Linked DNA regions of Paludisphaera borealis. The protein of the gene in region 1 interacts with the protein of each later gene in a pairwise test. Links are inferred from orthologs where the notes say so. Each region holds a gene or a part of one and is shown in the gene's direction. Other genes may lie near its edges.

Region 1 (9,235 bases):
CGACTTGACCGAGGATCCACCAACCCAAGAACTACGCCGCGAGCGACTGGCCCTCTACGCCGCCAAACAGCCGTTCCACGTGGACCCCGGCCCCCGCGGCGCCCGCGACGTGATGAGCCCGGGCGAACGCCGAGCCTCGCTCACCGCCTTCGTGAACAGAGCCATCCTGAGCGAACACGATCGAGCGAGGCGCGAGGCAGCCTCGAGCGAGATCATCCGCCGGGCTGATCGCGAAAACACCGCGACCAAAGCCCCGTGGGTCGATCGCGCAGCAGCCCTGTTCAAGCCTTGAGCCGGACGTCGCCGCCTCGCAGAGGCCATCGGTATTTCAAGAATCTTTCGATCCGACTTTGGCGATCGCCCGCTCAGGCTGATACGATCATGCGTGGAGCACTGGCGCGCGGGGTGAGGGCCGCCAGGCATGTCGTCGGCAAAACCCGGATCGATGGAGAATCCCGATGGTCTACCGTTGGAGAATCCGCGCGGGGAACGAGCGGCGTCGCCGTCGCACCAAGCCATCGACGAGGTTTCAATCCGCCTCGCTGCTCGCCTGGCTGACACTCGCTTCGGCCCTCGGCGCCGGCCCTCCCGGCGCGACCGCCCCGCCGAAGGCCGACGGCGACTGGCTGGGCCAGCGGGTGGTCATCGAGCCGGGAACCATCCTCCAGGACGGCCGAGCCGCCGCCAGCGACACGACGTTCCGGTTCTTCAAGGTCGTCCATGCGCGCGCCTTCCAGGTCTGGCTCGTCTCCGAAAGCCGGAGGTCCGAGGGCTGGGCGCCGATTTCCCGCGTCATCGCCGCCGACCGCGCCGAAGCACACTTCACAGCCAAGATCCTGGCCGCCCCGAATGATGCCTGGAACCGGATCTGGCGCGCCAGCATTCGGTACGACAAAAAGGAATACGATCAAGCCCTCGAAGACTGCGATCAGGCGATCCGCATCGATCCCACCTCGGCGATCGCTTACACAATTCGGGGCGACGTCAAGCTGTCGAAGGACGCCAAGAACGTCGACGCGGCGATGGAAGACTACAATCACGCGCTGCGACTGGATCCGCTCTATGGCTTCGCGTACCGCCGCCGGGGCGAGGCCTGGAATCTCAAGAAAGAATACGACAAGGCGATCGCCGATTTCGACCAGGCGATCCACTTCAACCCCGACGACTCCTATGCCTACAGCGGTCGCGGGCACGTCTGGAATCTCAAGAAAGAATACGACAAGGCGATCGCCGACTACAGCGGGGCCCTCATCCTCAACCCAAACGATGGCTTTCATCACATCTGCCGGGGCGGTGCGCATCAAGACAAAGGAGATGTTGAGAAAGCGTTCGAAGATTACGATCAGGCCATCCGAATCAATCCGCAGGATGCATTCGCCTATCGGGTTCGCGGTCTGTTGCGACTGCTCCAGAAAGACTATGACAGAGCCGTTGAGGACTATACGCAGGCGATCCGAATCGAGCCGCGCGACGCAACACTCTTCAGCAGCCGCGGCTTGACAAGGAAGCGGGCCGGAGACTACGACAAGGCGCTCGAAGACTACGACGCGGCGATCAAACTCGCCCCCCGCGATGCGACTCTGTACAGCGACCGTGGCGACGTTTGGAGCGAGAAGAAACATTACGACAAGGCGCTCGACGACTACAACGCGGCGATCCAAATCGATCCGCGCGACGCAACCTTCTACTGTGAACGAGGCCACGTCTGGCGGGAGACGGAGAATGACGACAAGGCGCTCGACGACTTCGCCCAGGCCATACGAATCGCCCCTGACGACAAGTTCGCTTATTTGTCCCGCGCTGTGATCTGGAAACAAAAGGGTGAGCACGACGCCGCCCTTGCCGACCTCAAGCAGGTGATTCGCATCGACCCGAGCGACGCCTTCGCGTACGGCCTCCGCGGACGCGTGCAGAGCTCTCGGGGTCGTTACGAGGAGGCCCTGGCGGACCTCGCCGCGGCCGTGAAGATCGAGCCACAGGAAAGGTACTCGCTCAACGCCGAAGCCTGGATCTGGGCCGCGGCCCCCGAACCCAAGGTCCGTGACGGCCGCCGCGCGGTCGAAGCCGCCAGCAGGTTATGCGCGATCACGGGATGGAACGACCCCGATGACCTCGAGATCCTGGCCGCGTCCTATGCCGAGTCGGCCGACTTCCCGGCCGCCGTGAAATGGCAGCGAAGAGCTATCGAGATCGCCCCCAAGGACGACCCCGGCGACGACCTCCGTCAGCATCGCCTGAAACTCTACGACGCTGGGAAGGCGTACCGCACGGCCCCCGAGCAGGAGTTCCTTCCCCCTCCCGAGCACGTGGCCATCTTCACCGCCACCACACATCCGCCCAACCAGGCCTAAAGTCAGGCGTGAGGGCCGAGGCAAGACCAAACCAACGAATAACAACCGGAGAAATGGTGGGCCGCCGTCGTTTTTCCGGCTTCCCCCTTGCCGAAGGCGGGAGGTACTCGCTACCATAATCGAACGCGCCGACCGGGGCAGGCCGAGTCGTACAAAAAAAGTATGAGCGAATGAAAAACGACTTGAAGTCGCCCGGCCGAACGATATAGTAGGAAGTTTCACGGCCCAAGGCTGCTGGCGTAGCTCAACTGGCAGAGCAACGGTTTTGTAAACCGTAGGTTGTGAGTTCGACTCTCACCGCCAGCTCTACCACATGATTAAGGACGTCAAGACGCCAAACGCCGGAACTCGCCGAGGATCGGAAACGACCGCGACGAGCCGACGGCGACGACCCAACCGGGTGGATACCCAAGCGGCCAAAGGGGCCAGACTGTAAATCTGGTGGCTCAGCCTTCGCAGGTTCGAATCCTGCTCCACCCACATTCGTCTCGTTTGAGAAATCGTGAACATGCACCGGCCCTGGCGGGTCGGTGAGGAGAGGGAGGGCGACGACAAGGACGGCGAGGATCGAGCGAGCGAAGGAAGTCCGGCCGGCGACGGTCGGAACAGAGGCGGCTCCAGCCGGGAACGGGACGTGCACGCGGGTGTAGCTCAATGGTAGAGTCCCTGCCTTCCAAGCAGGCCGTGTGGGTTCGATTCCCATCACCCGCTCTGGCCCGGCGTCACCCAGCCGCCCGCAACGCAAAGCAACGACCGACCTCGAAAGAAGAAACAACCGCAAAACTACGCTGCCGTGGCTCAGTTGGTAGAGCGCGTCCTTGGTAAGGACGAGGTCCTGGGTTCAAATCCCAGCGGCAGCTCTTGGGTCGGTTGCCCAAAGTTCGGGCGTGAAGGAAGACGTGCGCAGCGGCTGGCCCCGGCCGCTGGCAGAGCCGTCCGAAGCGGACCTGGCTGGCGGGTGGGGCTCGATTACAGATCTCCCGCCGAGAACTTGACTACAGGAATGCCGAAAAGGCGCTGAACACATGGCCAAGGAAACATTCAGCAGAACCAAGCCGCACGTCAACGTGGGCACGATCGGGCACATTGACCACGGCAAGACCACGCTGACCGCGGCCCTGCTGGCGGTCCTGTCGGCGCGTGGCCAGGCCAAGAGCAAGTCGTACTCCGACATCGCCAAGGGCGGAACGGTCCGCGACGCCACCAAAACGGTGACCATCGCGGTCTCGCACGTCGAGTACGAGAGCGAAAAGCGCCACTACGCCCACATCGACTGCCCGGGTCACGCCGATTATATCAAGAATATGATCACCGGCGCGGCTCAGATGGACGGCGCGATTCTGGTGGTCTCCGCGGCCGACGGCCCGATGCCCCAGACCCGCGAGCACATCCTCCTGGCCCGTCAGGTCGGCGTCCCGGCGCTGGTCGTCTTCCTCAACAAGATCGACCTGGTCGACGACGAGGAACTGCTGGAGCTGGTCGAGCTTGAGCTTCGCGAGATGCTCTCTCACTACAAGTTCCCCGGCGACGAGATCCCGATCGTCCGCGGCAGCAGCCGCCCGGCACTCGAGAACCCCAGCGACCCGACCGCGGCCAAGCCGATCCTCGACCTCGTCAAGGCGATGGACGAGTACATCCCCGACCCGGTCCGCGAGATCGACAAGCCGTTCCTGATGCCGATCGAAGACGTGTTCTCGATCAAGGGACGCGGCACCGTGGGCACCGGTCGCGTCGAGCGCGGCCGCGTCAAGGTCGGTGACTCGATCGAGATCATCGGCTTCGGCGTCAAGAAGCCGACCACCGTGACCGGCGTCGAGATGTTCCAGAAGACCCTCGACGAGGGCGTCGCCGGCGACAACGTCGGCGTTCTGCTCCGCGGCGTGGAAAAGGACGACCTGGAACGGGGCCAGGTGCTCTGCAAGCCGGGCTCGATCACACCCCACACCAAGTTCGAGGCGGAAGTTTACGTCTTGAGCAAGGAAGAAGGCGGACGCCACACCCCGTTCTTCAAGGGCTACCGTCCCCAGTTCTACATCCGCACCACCGACGTCACCGGCTCGATCCTCAACCTGCTGTCGGAAGACGGCAGCGAGGCCGAGATGTGCATGCCGGGCGACAACATCAAGATGACCGTCGAACTCGGCAGCCCGATCGCCATGGAAGACGCCCTCCGCTTCGCCATCCGTGAAGGCGGCAAGACGGTCGGCGCCGGCGTCGTGACCAAGATCCTCGAGTGACCGCGCTCCCCAGCCGCGAACCGTCGGCGACTTCGCCCGATGGTCCGCGGCTCGTTTCGTCTCGGGTTTCGATCCGGGACGACCGCCGCGTCGGTCGTCCACGACGTTCGCAACCTAAAGTCCTTCAGTAGCGTCGAGCCGGCGGCCGGCCACGGGCCGTCGGCGTCTTTGATTCCGCGATATCCGAAGATCGTCGCCCCCAAGGCGCGGTCCCCGCCTCCGCCTGATGGCCGGAAGCCGGGAGGTCGCACCGCAAGTGTTCTGGAACGTCCGGCCGCCTCCCGGCCCAGCCCGATCGGACCGAACGTGGTCTCCGAATCGGCGGCGGGAGCGACGGAACCGAGGTATTATTGCAATGCGTGAATACGTCTGGCTCGAGTGCACCGCCTGCGGCGAACGCAACTACCGCGTCCAGAAAGAGACCCGCGGCGCGAATCGGCTGGAGCTGAAGAAGTACTGCCGACGAGAGCGCCTGCATACGTCTCACAAAGAGTCGCGGAAGAAGTGACCCGACCCGGAATCGCCGATCGGCCGCCGGCCGGCGATTTCAGGTCCCGACCGGCCAAAACCGCGACGGCCGACTCTGGTCGCGAGAATGGACGGCGCGACCGTCCTATCAAATGCGACGGCGGATCGACTGGTTGGGCTTTTTCCCCACGGAGAGGGCTCGCCGGCGATCAGCCGACGAATCACACGAGCGTAGCTCAATTGGCAGAGCACCGGTTTCCAAAACCGGCGGTTGGGGGTTCGATTCCCTCCGCTCGTGCTTCGACGCCCGCGCAACCCGCGGGCGTTGCGTCGGGTCGGTTCCAGCGACGCCGGACGGGGCCTGCGGGCCCAGGCAGGAGAATCATCGAGGCAACCGCGAGCCGAGGTTCGACCACTCGAACCCTCGCCTCCGGGACTTTGATTCACGATTCTTTCGAGATCGCGGTTTCCCCATTCCGAATGGAACGGTCGCCATGGGCAAAGTGAAAGACGAAGTCTCGGGGCAAAAGCCGACGAAGCCCCTCAAAGGGAAGCCGAGCGGGGGGGCCGTCAGCGCTATTTCCCAGTTCTTCCTGAATCTTTTGAACACCGCTCTCTACAAGCCGATGCAGGGCTGGCACGCCCGCTTGTACACAGGGGTGGCCCTCGGCGTGATCGTCGCGGCCGGCGTCTGGCGGCTCTATGAAGCCTCCCTCGACTATACGCCGCTCTGGCGGCTGGGCATCCCCGCGACCGTGGCTCTGGTGCTGGGCTGGACCGTCTTCCGGATCGTCCACTACCCGCCGTTCGCCGAGTTCCTCATCGCCACCGAAGCCGAGATGAACAAGGTCTCGTGGACGTCCAAGGAAGACCTCTACCGATCGACGGTCGTCGTCCTGGTCGCGGTCCTCGTCATGGCGGTCTACCTGTTCGTCGTCGACTGGTTCTGGCTGTTCATCCTGCGAAACATCGGCGTGCTCCAGTTCAGCGGCGGAGGAGGGTTCGGTTCGACGTCGTAAACACGACGCGGCCCCGACCCTTGGGAGGTCGCCCGGCGCACCTCCCACTCACCGCTCCGACGCCCGGAGCCGACCTGTCGCCGGATGGAAGCCCTGGAGATTTTCGTTTTGGGCTTCCGTACGCCAGGGTCGGCTCGGTAGACTAGTCCGATTCCCCGCCTCCTGCTTCAGGTTCGACTTTCCCAAGGCAGGCTGCACCCCGCTCTCGAGCCGGAGTCTTCTTCGCTGAAGCGACGCGCGGCGCGAGATTCGTTCCCGTAGAGAGAATCGCCGTACAACGTTCCATGAGTGACCTGACGCAAGAGTTTGACGATTCGCCCCCGGGTTCCGACGCGTCCGACTCCGTTTCGACGGATGGCGGTCTTGCGCCGGTCGACCAGGTCGTGCACGTGGAAGAGGAGACGCCCGACGGCGGCAGCGGCAAGTCGGCCGCCCGCGCGTCGAAGGCGGCTGCTCACAAACCGGAGCCCGAACCGCCCGCGGTCGACTCCGGCGTCGAGCCCCCCGAACCGCCCGCGGTCGACGACCCGGACGACGACGAGCCCCCGCCGGAACTGGTCTGGTACGTCCTCAAGGTGCAAAGCTCGCGGGAAGACACGATCGCCGCGGCGCTCCAGCGCCGGGTCAAGATCCAGGCGCTCGAGCGGTTCTTCGGCAAGAACCCCGACGGCAGCCCCCGGATCGTCGTCCCCACCGAGAAGATCACCGAGATCCGCAACAACAAAAAGCGGATCGTCGAGCGCAAGACGTACCCCGGCTACATCATGGTTCACATGGAGTTGAACGAGAAGACCTGGTTCCTGGTCCGCGAGACCCCGGGCGTGGGAGACTTCGTGGGGGCGCACGGCACCCCCACCAAGATGACCGACGCCGAAGTAAACCAGATGCTTCATCAAGAAGAAGAGAAGACGACCGCCGAGAGCCCGAAGGTCCGCATCGACGTCGAACGGGGCGATCGGGTCAAGATCAAGGACGGCCCCTTCGAGAACTTCGAAGGGACCGTCGAAGAGGTCATCGAGGGCCGCGGCCTGGTGAAGGTGATGCTGATCATCTTCAACCGGCCCACCCCGGTCGACCTCGAATACTGGCAGCTCGAGCGGATCTGATTCGAGCGGGTCGTCTTCGGTCGATCGACGCGGGCCGCGAGCCCGCGTCGGCTTCGTCGCGAGGTGCGAGCCGCCGGACCGGAATGGGTCAGTCGGCCGGCGCGACGCCCGCTCCGAAGTTGAAAGCACGCAGCCGCCGCTCGAATCGAAACGACGAATCGACACGCACCCGCAGTCGAACGAACCAAGCAAAGGTTTCAAGGGAAGCGAGAATCCGCGATGGCCAAGGTGATGACGGCGAAGGTCAAGCTCCAGTGTCCCGGGGGACAGGCGACCCCCGCGCCTCCGGTCGGGCCCGCGCTCGGTCAGCACGGCGTGAACATCGGTCAGTTCGTGATGCAATTCAACGAACGGACCAAGGACATGAAGGGGACCACGATCCCCATCGAAATCACGATCTATTCGGACCGCACGTTCGAATTCATCACCAAGAGCCCGCCGGCCGCCGTGCTGCTGAAGCAGGCTGCGGGGATCGCCGCGGGTTCCGCCGTGCCCAACAAGACCAAGGTCGGCACGGTGACCGCCGAGCAGGTGAAGAAGATCGCCGAGACCAAGTTCGCCGATCTCAACGCCCGCGACATCGACCACGCGTGCCGCGTTATCGCCGGCACGGCCCGGAGCATGGGCGTCGAAATCAAGGGTTGATCGCGCCGACCGCCGCCCGTTCGGTCGGGTCGGCAGGCCGTGAGGCGAGCCTCGCAGTTGCAGGATGATCAAGACGTTGAGGTTGGTTCACATCTCGGCGCGAGCCGAGTTGAGACCACCGGCCGGAACCAGGCGCGACCGCCCGCCGACGGCCCGAGAGTTTCCCATACTAAGGCGGCAGCCCGTCCAAGGGCGAAAGGGGTGACGACTTGCCATATCATTCGAAGCGCTTTCGCGCGTTGAGCTCCAAGGTGAAGATCGCGGTCCCGGTGCCGTTGCCGGAAGCCGTGAAGCTCCTGAAGGGGTTCAACACGACGAAATTCAATCAGACGGTCGAGGTTTCGACCCACCTGGGCATCGACCCCCGGCAGAGCGATCAGAACGTGCGCGGGTCGGTGGCCTTGCCGCACGGCATCGGCAAGAACGTCCGGGTGGCGGTGTTCGCCCAGGGCGACAACGCCGAGAAGGCGCGGAACGCCGGTGCCGACATCGTTGGCGCCGACGACCTGGCCCAGCAGATCAAGGGGGGCGTGATGGATTTCGACGTCGCCCTGGCCACGCCTGACATGATGGGCGTCGTCGGTCCGCTCGGTCGCGTGCTCGGCCCTCGCGGCCTGATGCCGTCGCCTCGCTCGGGCACCGTGACGACCGACATCGTCTCGGCGGTCAAGGAGTTCAAGGCGGGTAAGATCGAGTTCCGCAACGACAAGGGGGGCAACGTCGCGGTTCCCGTCGGCAAGATCAACTTCACGGAAGATCAGCTGATCGAGAACATCACCGCGTTCCTCGCCTTCTTGCGGACGCTCAAGCCGGCCTCCTCCAAGGGGACGTACATCCAGACGGTCACCATCTCGGCCACCATGAGCCCCGGCGTCCGGGTTTCCGCGTGAGCCGGCTCGCGTCGCGCTCGCCCGGGGTCGATACCACCCGAATTTCGTCGAATCGGAAACCACGGTCCAAGTCATGAGTAAATACGTAAAAGAACTGATGATGGATCAGCTTCGGACGGACCTGGCCGACAGCCGGTCGATGCTGATCCTCGACTTCAAGGGACTGGACGCCGTCAGCGAGCACCAGTTCCGCAGCGACTTGCGAAAGAAGTCGATCCGCGTCCGGACGTTGAAGAACACGTTGGCGCGTCGGATCTTCACCGAGATCGGCGTCGACGGGCTTTCGAGGTACCTCGAAGGGCCTTCGGTCCTGGTCTGGGGAGGGGCGGGCGTCGCCGAGCTGGCCAAGGAGATTTCCGGCCAGGTCAAGAAGCTCAAGAAGCCCGCGATCAAGGGGGGCGCCGTCGACGGCGTGGTGATCGGCCCCGAGCAGGTCGAGGACATCACCAAGCTCCCCAGCCGCGAGGCGTTGATCGGACGCGTCGCCGCGATGGCCATCGCCCCCGCGCAGCGGGTGAT
Region 2 (9,346 bases), 2.1 Mb from region 1 along the record:
TGGCGAGGGTAGAACGGACCCGCGGCTGGTCGCGCGCCGACTTCGAGGCGCGCGAGGCCTCGCAGCAGTCCTGCGACGTGAAGCGACGGCGCGCCGACTACGTCTTGCCGAACGTCGCGGGCCCGGACGAACTGGCCGTCGAGGTCGATCGATTCCGCGAATGGCTCACCGCTTCCTCCGATCTTGCAGACGCGCGTCGTCCCTCGCCTTCGCCCGATCCCTCCGGGGGCCGGGCGGGCGCGACTTGAGGGGCGGCCGGTCGATGGTTTCAAGTCTTCTCGTCTCGCTTTCAAGGGCCCTGCTTCGCTCATGCTGATGGACACCACGCCTTGGATTCGGCGGCTCCCGCCGGACGTCGATCCCGCCGCAAGCCCGCTTTCGATCGCGCGGCTCGCCAAAATCACTCGTCAAGTCTGAACAGGAGAATGGATTACCATGGCTAATGAGACCCGCCCCCGCCGGGAGCCTTCCGGGACGTCCCGCATCCGCAAGTCCACCACGTCCACTCCTCCGCCCGTCGCTGAAGAGTCCGCCGGCGCCGCCCCCGCAAGCTCGATCACGCCCGCCCCGATTTCGCCGTCGCCGACGCCTCCGGCCGCCGAGACGTACCGCGATCGCGAACGCCCGGCGCGTGAGCCGTATCGCGAGGAAGGCCCCGCCGATCGCGAGCCGATCCGCTTCATCCGTCAGCGCGACCGCGAGCCGGCCGCCGAGCGTCCGGAGCGCGAGCCGGGCGGGTTGTCGATCCGCGAGCGCCTCGCCCGCGACCGTGGCGGCGACCGCGAGGCCGGCCCCGTGCACCACGAGGGGATTCCGATCGTCCGCGACCGTGACCGCGACCGTGAGCCGGCTCCGACCGTCCGCGAACGGGTCCGCGAGGCTCGCGACGCCGAGACGCCCGGCCCGCGCGAACGGTTCGACCGCGACGCCTCGTTCAACTCGCGCGACCGCGACTACGCCCAGACCGCGCGCCCCGAGCGTCCTGAGCGGCCCGCGCCGGCGCCCCCCGCGCAGCCGTACGGCGGCGAACTGCCCGCCGAGGGCTTTCCGGACGTCGAGGACGACGACATCTTCGGCGACGCCGCTATCCACGACCGGTATGAAGACATCAAGCGCGGCGAGATCCATCTCACCGAGCTTCAGAAGATGACGATGCCCCAGCTCATCCGCACCGCGAAGTCGGAGGGCATCACCGACTACATGGGGCTCAAGAAGCAGGATCTGATCTTCAAGATCCTCAAGGAGCGGGTCAAGCAGAACGGCCTGATGTACGGAGAGGGCACTCTCGAAGTCCTGCCCGACGGGTTCGGCTTCCTCCGCAGCCCCGACTACAACTACCTCCCCTGCCCCGACGACATCTACGTCTCGCCCAGCCAGATCCGCCGCTTCGGTCTCAAGACCGGCGCCATCGTCTCGGGCCAGATCCGCCCTCCCAAGGAGAACGAGCGTTACTTCGCCCTCCTCCGGGTCGAGGCCATCAACTTTGAAGACCCCGACAAGCTCAGCGAGAAGGTCTGCTTCGACGACCTCACGCCGTTGCATCCCCAGGGGCGCATCCGGCTCGAGACGACGAGTGAAGAAGTCAATATGCGGGTCGTCGACCTGGTCACGCCGATCGGCTTCGGCCAGCGCGGCGTGATCGTGGCGCCTCCCCGCACGGGCAAGACGATCCTGCTCCAGAAGATCGCCAACAGCGTTTTGACCAACCATCCCGAAGCCTACGTGATGGTGCTCCTCATCGACGAACGTCCCGAGGAAGTCACCGACATGGAGCGCTCGGTCAAGGGGCCGACCGCCGAGGTCATCAGCTCGACCTTCGACGAACCCGCCTCGCGGCACATCCAGGTGGCCGAGATGGTCATCGAGAAGGCCAAGCGGATGGTCGAGTTCGGCAAGGACGTGGTCATCCTGCTCGACTCGATCACGCGGCTGGCCCGGGCCTACAACACCGAGGCGCCGCACTCGGGCAAGATCCTCACCGGCGGCATCGACGCCACGGCCCTCCAGAAGCCCAAGCGGTTCTTCGGCGCCGCCCGGAAGATCGAGGAGGCCGGCAGCCTGACGATTCTGGCGACCGCCCTGGTCGACACCGGCAGCCGCATGGACGACGTGATCTTCGAGGAGTTCAAGGGGACCGGCAACATGGAGTTGCACCTTGAGCGCCGGCTGGTCGACAAGCGGATCTGGCCGGCCATCGACGTCAACAAGTCGGGCACGCGCCGCGAAGAGCTGCTGATGGACGCCGACGAACTGCGTCGCGTCTGGATCCTCCGCCGCGTCCTCAACGACATGAATCCGGTCGAGGCTATGGAGCTGCTGACCGGCCGCATGAAGAAGACCAAGACCAACGGCGAGTTCCTGACGAGTATGAACCTGTAATCAAGGTTTGCTCCTGGATCGCGGACCGACCGAGGCCGGACTCCCTTCTCCCCGCATATGCGGGGGGAAGGTGCCCCGCAAGGGGCGGATGAGGGGTCTTCGATCGCCTTGGCCCTGGATGAATCCTCATTACTCCCCCTCATCCGGCCTTCGGCCACCTTCTCCCTCAAGGGAGAAGGCATGCTCGCGACGGCCTGTCTTGATGGGTTCCCACGGCGATTTTCTGGATTTTGAAGTACAACAGCCATGCCGACTTTTGAAGGCGATTTCTCAACTCCTCCCGGCCGATTCGCGATCGTCGTCGCCCGATTCAATGCGCTCGTGACCGAGCCCCTGCTGGCGGGCTGCCGCGACGCCCTGGTGCGCCACGGCGTCGGCGACGACCGGCTCGACGTCTATTGGGTCCCCGGCTCGTTCGAGGTCCCGTTGATCGCCCGCAAGCTCGCCGAGGGGGGCAAGCACGCGGCCGTCGTCTGCCTGGGCTGCGTGATCCGCGGCGAGACCGGGCATTACGACCACGTCGCCGGCCAGGCCGCCGGCGGCGTCTTGCAGGCGAGCCTCGCCACCGGCGTTCCGGTCATCTTCGGCGTCCTCACCACCGAGACCGTCGAGCAGGCCCTCAACCGCGCCGGCCTCAAAGCCGGCAACAAGGGGACCGAAGCCGCCCTGGCGGCGATCGAGATGGTGAACCTGCTGGCGCGGATGGATTCTCGTTAGGAGTTTACGCCGATGACGTCGACACTCTTGCCGCAGGCTTTCTGGTTCCGCGTCGCCGCCTCCTGTCCCAAGGTCGAGGGGATTCCCCTTCCCTCGTCGAAGGGATCGCTCCTCGACTTGCCGGAAACCTGCAAGCTTCCGGAGTTAACTGTCCTCGATGGCCGCCCCTCGTGGGCGTCAGTCCGGGTCGGCTGGAACGCCGAGGGGCTGGGGATTTCGATCCTCGCCGACGGCCTCGGCGCGAACGCAAAAACCCCGGATCGTCCCGAGGGCTTCGCCACGGTCAACGTCTGGATCGACACGCGCGACACCCGTAACGTCAGCCGGGCGACCCGCTACGGCCATCGCTTTCTGACTCGACTGAAGCTGAGCAAGGATAAGAAGTCGCTGACCGCCGATGTCGAGCAGCGGCCGATCGCCCGCGCCACGGCTGACGCCCCGCTCGCCCCGTCCGACCTCCTCGTCTCACGCGTCGAGCTTCAGAAATCCGGTTGGTCGCTGGAGTTGTTCTTTCCCGCCCGCGCGCTCCACGGCTTCGACCCCGAGACCAACCGCCGGCTCGGCTTCGCCTACCAGATCTCGGACCACGACCGCGACGACCAGTTCCTCGGAATAGGCCGCGAGTTCCCCCTGGGCGAAAACCCCAGCTTGTGGTCGACCCTCGAACTCCAGCGTTGATCGACGGCCGACCAGGCGTCGACGGTCGTGAATGGAAAATCGCCGTCGATCTGGGGTACACTCCGCAACCGCGTTTTTCGACCGCCTCGATCCGATCCTCGTGAGAGATCGTTCCATGCCGCTCGACCCCCAGGCGCAGGACTTCTTGAGACGCCTGGCCGGGGCGGGATTGCCGTCGGTTTCAGAGCAGACCGTCGAACAGGCCCGCGCCCAGGTGAATCTGTCGACGCGCTTTCTGGGCAAGCCGCCGCGCGTCCACCGGGTCGAGGATCGGACGATCGCCGGGCCGGGCGGAGACCTTGCGATTCGCGTGATCACGCCGGAAGGAGCGGGGTCGGGGCCGATGCCGATCGTCGTCTTCTTCCACGGCGGCGGTTGGGTGCTCGGCAACCTCGACTCTCATGAAAACGTTTGCCGGTCGATTGCGAACGCCTCGAAGTCGATCGTAGCGGTTGTCGACTACAGGCTCGCGCCCGAGCATCCGTTTCCCGCCGCCGCCGACGACGCCTACGCAGCCCTCGTCTGGCTCTCGGCCCACGCGGCGGAGATCGGCGGCGACCCGTCGCGAATCGCCGTCTGCGGCGACAGCGCCGGCGGGAACCTGGCGACCGTCGCGACCCTCATGGCGCGCGATCGAGGCGGCCCGGCCGTCGCATTCCAGGCGCTCGCCTATCCGATCACCGATTTCGATCCCGACGCCGGCTCGTACCGGGAGTTCGCGGAAGGCTGTTTTCTGACCCGCTCCGAGATGCTCTGGTACTGGGATCAGTACGCCCCGAACCTCGAAGACCGACGCCGGCCGTACGTCTCGCCGAACCGAACCGACGACCTGTCGAAGCTGCCCCCCGCGCTCGTAATCACGGCCGGCTACGACGTGCTTCGCGACGAGGGCGAAGCCTACGCGCGAAGGCTGGCGGAAGCGGGGGTTCCCGTCACGCTGTCGCGGTACGACGGAATGATTCACGGATTCCTGCGCCGCTATCCGTTCTTCGATCAGGGTCGGGCTGCGATCGAGGAGATCGCCGCGGCGCTTCGCGAGGCGTTCGGCCTCACTGCGCCGTGCTCAGACGCTGACGGAGGCGGATGAATTTCTCCTGGAGCGAGCCGCCGCCGAGGTCGGGGTGCAGAATCGACGTACCTTCAATCAATTGCAGCGCCTCCTTGCGCCGGCCGAGTCGGTAGTAAGTCAGCGCCAGGTTGTACCGCGCGTCGAACCACGACGGCGAGCCCGCGGCGAGGTTGCGGAGGCGCAGGCGGTTGACGTCGATCGCCAATTCATAAACTTCGAGCCGGGAGTACAGGTCGGCCAGGTCGCGAAGCAGGCGGTCGTCGGCCGCGCGACGTGGCAGGCTCCAGCCCCGCAGCGTCTCCTGGGCGCCGCGGGGGTCGCCCTGAAAGAGCAAGGCCCGCGCCAGGCGGAACGTCAGCTCGGATCGCTGGTCTGCGTCGAGGGCCGATTCCTCGCCCTCCTTCAACAAGGGCTGGACGAGCAGGCGGACGACCAGGCCGAACCGGCGCTGCTGGAGATCGGTCGGAGAGTTCGAGGCGCACAGGTCGAGGAGCCGGATCGCGTCGAGGAAGTCCGGGCGCGACGCCGGATCAGCCCAGGTCGGGTGCTGCTGCGCTTCGCGCTCGGCCTCGACGTATCGTCCGAGCGCGGCCAGGGCGATCGTCCGCCCGAGGCGGGCTCGATAGCGCTGCGACGTCGTCAGGTTCATTCCGTTGCAGCGATCAAGGAAGTCGCGAGCCTGCCGGGGCTTTCCGAGCTTGGGAACCAGTTCGAGACGAGCTTCGCGAAGCAGTAATTCCACCTGGTCGGACTCGGCGCGCGATCGGGCCGCCTCCTGACTGTCGGTCAGGAATTTCGAGGCGACGGCGAACTCCGGGGCGAGCGCGTCGTCGTCGGCCGTAGCGAATTGCGTTTCGATGTGCCGACGCATGGCGTCGGCCAGAGCCAGCCGCGCGTCGATCCAGCGCGCGGCCGTAGGGGGGATCGCCGTCCAGAGCTTCTTGGCTTTCTCACGATCGCCGCGCGCTTGCTCGACGTTGCCGAGCAGCCAGCGGGCTTCGATCGCCGTCGGATCGTCCGGGAACTCGCGGATCTGGCGATCGAGGGCCTCGGCGTACGCTTGCGACGTGACCCCCGGCGCGCCGGCCGCCAGCGCTCGACCGCGCGCCAGGCACTGGAGCAGTCCGGCTTTGGGTCTCGACGCGCCGGCGTGGGGGGCGCCGACCACCTTTGCGAGCAGGGCGTCGGCTTCTTCGTACTTTCCCGCCTGGAACAAGAACCCCGCGCCGCGTAGCCGGTAGCCGGCCGCGGCCTCGTCGCCGCCGTTCTTCTCGGCTCGCGCCGCGGCTCTCTCCTCGAAACCGGCCGCCTTGACGGAGTCGCCCCGGATCTCGGTCCCTTCCGCGAGCGCGTCCCAGGCCTCCGGGTCGACTAGGTCGTCGGGCTCGACGCCCGACTCGGCCCATTCGGCCAGGGCGATCCGCGTCTCGGGCGCCTTCAAGATCCGAAGCGCCCGAACCTGTTGGAGCAGTTCCTTCTCCGCCGCGGCTCGACCGCCGTCGCCCGGCGCCCGCGCTTCGGTCAGGGCGATTCGAGCCAGAGTCAAGGCCTTGGCGGCTGGGGGCAGCTTCGAGGCGTTCACCACGGACTTCGCCTCGGTGAATTTCCTCGCGTCGGTGAGCACGCGGACGGAGACGTCGAGGACCTCGGCTTCAGGAGGGGGCGGATCGATCTTGGACGCTTCGGTGATCAGGGCGGCGGCTTCCGGGAGCTTTCCCGAACGTCGGAGCAACTCGGCCTTGATCAGCCCGTGATAGCCCGCAAGCCGTGGCTCCGTGGGGGGCTTCTCCAGCAGTTTGAGCGCCTCCTCGTCGCGCGCGAGTCGCGTCGGCGCCTTGGCGTCCTCAAGGTCCGCCCGATCGGCGAGGGCCCAGGCGAGGCGGAACCGGATGTTGTCGGGAAGTACGCCGGGCTCGTCGCTCACCACGGCCCGAAGCCTGGCGATCGCGTCGTCCAGGGCCGAGACCTCGTGCGCGCGGATCGCGGGGTCGGCGGGGAAGAGCGCATGCTGGTCGTGCCAGGCTCGCGCCTGCGCCCAGCGATACACCGCCGCCTGAAGCTGGAATTCCTTCACCCGCGGCTGGTCGGGATTCTTCTCGCGGAACCCGTCGAGGAGACCGACCGCCTCGTCCCAATTCGCCTGCTTGGCGTCGATGCGGGTCTCGGCCTGCGCCGCGCGATCGAGCGTCCCGGCCGTCTCGATCGCCAGGATCTCGCGCTGCGCGACGCCGACCGATACGTCGTTGATCTGCTTCTTCATACCGGCGAGATGCTGGCTGATCTCGTCGATCGGCGTCGGAGTCTGGGCGAGGGCGAGGGCGAACGAGAAGACTCCCGGCGCCGCCGCGACGATGACGAGCCGCTGAAACACATGCGACCATAACGACACGGCGAACGGTGTCCTTTCGATGCGACGACAGGCGCCGTCCTCGGTGTCGAGGAGGCGCCTGGTCTTGGGAACGGCCGTCGCCGACGTCGTCTTCGGCCTCAATGCACGGCCGGAGCGAGTTCCGGTTTGAGACCGGACTCTTCGCGGATCTCGCCGATCTGTTCTTCCTTAAACAGCAAAGCGAAGATCAGCATGCAGAACAGAGTCAGCAGGAACGGGCCCATCCAGATCCCCTGCCAGTTCTCTACCGTGACGCCGTCGACCACCTGCGTGAAGTAGCGGCGGACGTAGCCGGTGAGGATGCTGCCGACCACCGTTCCGAGTCCGTATACGAGGAAGATCAACAGGCCCTGGGCCGACGCCTTGATGTCCTTGCTCGCGGCGCGATCGACGAACATCTGAGCGACGACGAAGAAGAAGCCGAACGCGAACCCGTGCAGGGCGAGCGTCGTGATCATCAGCCAGAACGGATAACCGAGCGCCGAGAGCCCGAACCGGACCGCCCAGGCCCCTGCGCCGATGAGCATCGTCGTCTTGTACCCGAGCTTCGTCACCGCGAGCGGGATCAAGAGCATGACGACGCCTTCGGCGATCTGGCCGATCGTCATGTAAGCGCCCGTCTGCGTGGGATCGACGCCGATCGCCTCAAGGAAGTAATTCTCACAGGCGAAGTAGAAGGCCAGCATGATCCCCACCAGGCCGGCCACGACGGTCAGCACGGCGAACGACCGGAACCGCATCAGTTCCAGGCACTCGATCACCGCCGACCGCTTGTCGATCGGGTCGGTGTCCTTGGCCGGGACCGGCGGCGTGTGCGGGAGCGTCAGGCAATAGATCGCGTAGAGCAGCGAGAAGAAGCCCGACACCCGCAGGCAGTCGCGATAGTGCGGCTCGCCGACGAACGGCAGCTCGAAGACCTGCTTCAGCAGGGGGACGGCCGAGGCTCGCCAGGTCGACAAAAAGCTCTCGAACGCGCCGTGCTGCCCCACGAGGTCGAAGATCGACTGGTAGAACGTCAGATTCTGATAGTCCAGATAGGCGCCGAAGAACAGGCCGGCGGCGATCCAGCCGACCGTGCCCCAGAACCGGATCGCCGGGAAGTAATTCTGGTTCGATTCGCCGAGGCTGCGGAACGAGATCGAGTTCGTCAGCCCCATCGTGGGCATGTACAGGCTGCAATAGAAGAACAGGATCCAGAAGATCGGCCAGAACGTCGAGACGTAAGCCGCCGAGATCAGCAGCAGTCCTCCCACGAAGTGTGCGACGGCTAGGACGCGTTCGGTCGAGAAGTAGCGGTCGGCGAGCTGTCCCAGGATGAACGGACCGAGGATCGAGCCGAACCCGTAGACGGTGAAGACCCAGCCGATCTCGCGACCGTCGAGATTCAGACTGTTCGGCCCCAGTTGCTGGGCGAGCATCGGCAGCCAGATGCCCCACACGAAATACTGGAGGAACATCATGATCGACAGGCGCACACGCAGACCAAAGCTCATCGAGTAACTCCTTCGCTCGCGGACGTTCCCACCGGCTGCTGGCTCGCGGCCATCATCTCGAAACGAATCTAGCGTCACAAGCCGCGCGACGCCACGGGTTTTCGGCCGACGGCGAGGTTTCTCGCGGTTTCACGACGACCGACGCTCCGCAGCGTCGAGGTTCAGCGTCGCGAGCACGCCGGCGGCGACCGCCGCGCAGGAGTGTGCGCGAGCCCAGGCGTGCCGGGCGGCGGCCCGGCCGTCATCGGAGCCCTGTCTCAACGTCGCATCCACGGCCCCGACGAACGCCTCGCGGGTCGCGGCGACGTCGAACAGCTCGTCGTAGAGCTGGCATTCGGGAATCGACGTGGCCACGATCGGCCGACTCGAACCCATCCCGTCCATGATCTTGGTCGGCGAGCACGACCGGTTGAACGGATGGTCGATCAGGTAGGGGATCAAGATCAGGTCAAAGGCCTGGTAATAGCGCGGAAGCTCGGCCTGCGGACGCCAGCCGATCGCATGCACGTTGGGACGCGCCAGTAAACGAGAACACTTCTCGTACCAAGAGGTTTGGCTGGCATCGGGCGTTCGTCCCACGATCACGATCGAGGCGTTAGGGAACTCCACGCTCAGCCGGTC

What was found.
Region 2: the proteins of nusG (region 1) and rho interact in binary tests that used the Escherichia coli proteins (3 or more experiments, as listed by UniProt). The link is inferred for Paludisphaera borealis from one-to-one orthologs.

Annotation. Positions count from the first base shown.
Region 1 is NZ_CP019082.1:3,480,440-3,489,674, forward strand. The notes cover bases 5,475-8,270. They hold nusG (transcription termination/antitermination protein NusG), read left to right. Parts: upstream 5,475-6,359; coding sequence 6,360-7,181; downstream 7,182-8,270. Other genes in these bases: secE (preprotein translocase subunit SecE), read left to right, coding at 5,551-6,075; rplK (50S ribosomal protein L11), read left to right, coding at 7,401-7,826; rplA (50S ribosomal protein L1), read left to right, coding at 8,036-8,270. Also shown: BSF38_RS13465 (tetratricopeptide repeat protein), read left to right, coding at 1-292; BSF38_RS13470 (tetratricopeptide repeat protein), read left to right, coding at 459-2,351; tuf (elongation factor Tu), read left to right, coding at 3,377-4,588; rpmG (50S ribosomal protein L33), read left to right, coding at 4,944-5,096; more of rplA, read left to right, coding at 8,271-8,716; rplJ (50S ribosomal protein L10), read left to right, coding at 8,790-9,235. UniProt on the Escherichia coli protein: Part of the processive rRNA transcription and antitermination complex (rrnTAC). The complex forms an RNA-chaperone ring around the RNA exit tunnel of RNA polymerase (RNAP).
Region 2 is NZ_CP019082.1:1,393,216-1,402,561, forward strand. The notes cover bases 1-2,907. They hold rho (transcription termination factor Rho), read left to right. Parts: upstream 1-435; coding sequence 436-2,379; downstream 2,380-2,907. Other genes in these bases: coaE (dephospho-CoA kinase), read left to right, coding at 1-248; ribH (6,7-dimethyl-8-ribityllumazine synthase), read left to right, coding at 2,626-2,907. In the rest of the region: more of ribH, read left to right, coding at 2,908-3,096; BSF38_RS05400 (DOMON domain-containing protein), read left to right, coding at 3,109-3,774; BSF38_RS05405 (alpha/beta hydrolase), read left to right, coding at 3,890-4,861; BSF38_RS05410 (tetratricopeptide repeat protein), read right to left, coding at 4,824-7,232; BSF38_RS05415 (MFS transporter), read right to left, coding at 7,331-8,725; BSF38_RS05420 (glycosyltransferase), read right to left, coding at 8,855-9,346. UniProt on the Escherichia coli protein: Facilitates transcription termination by a mechanism that involves Rho binding to the nascent RNA, activation of Rho's RNA-dependent ATPase activity, and release of the mRNA from the DNA template.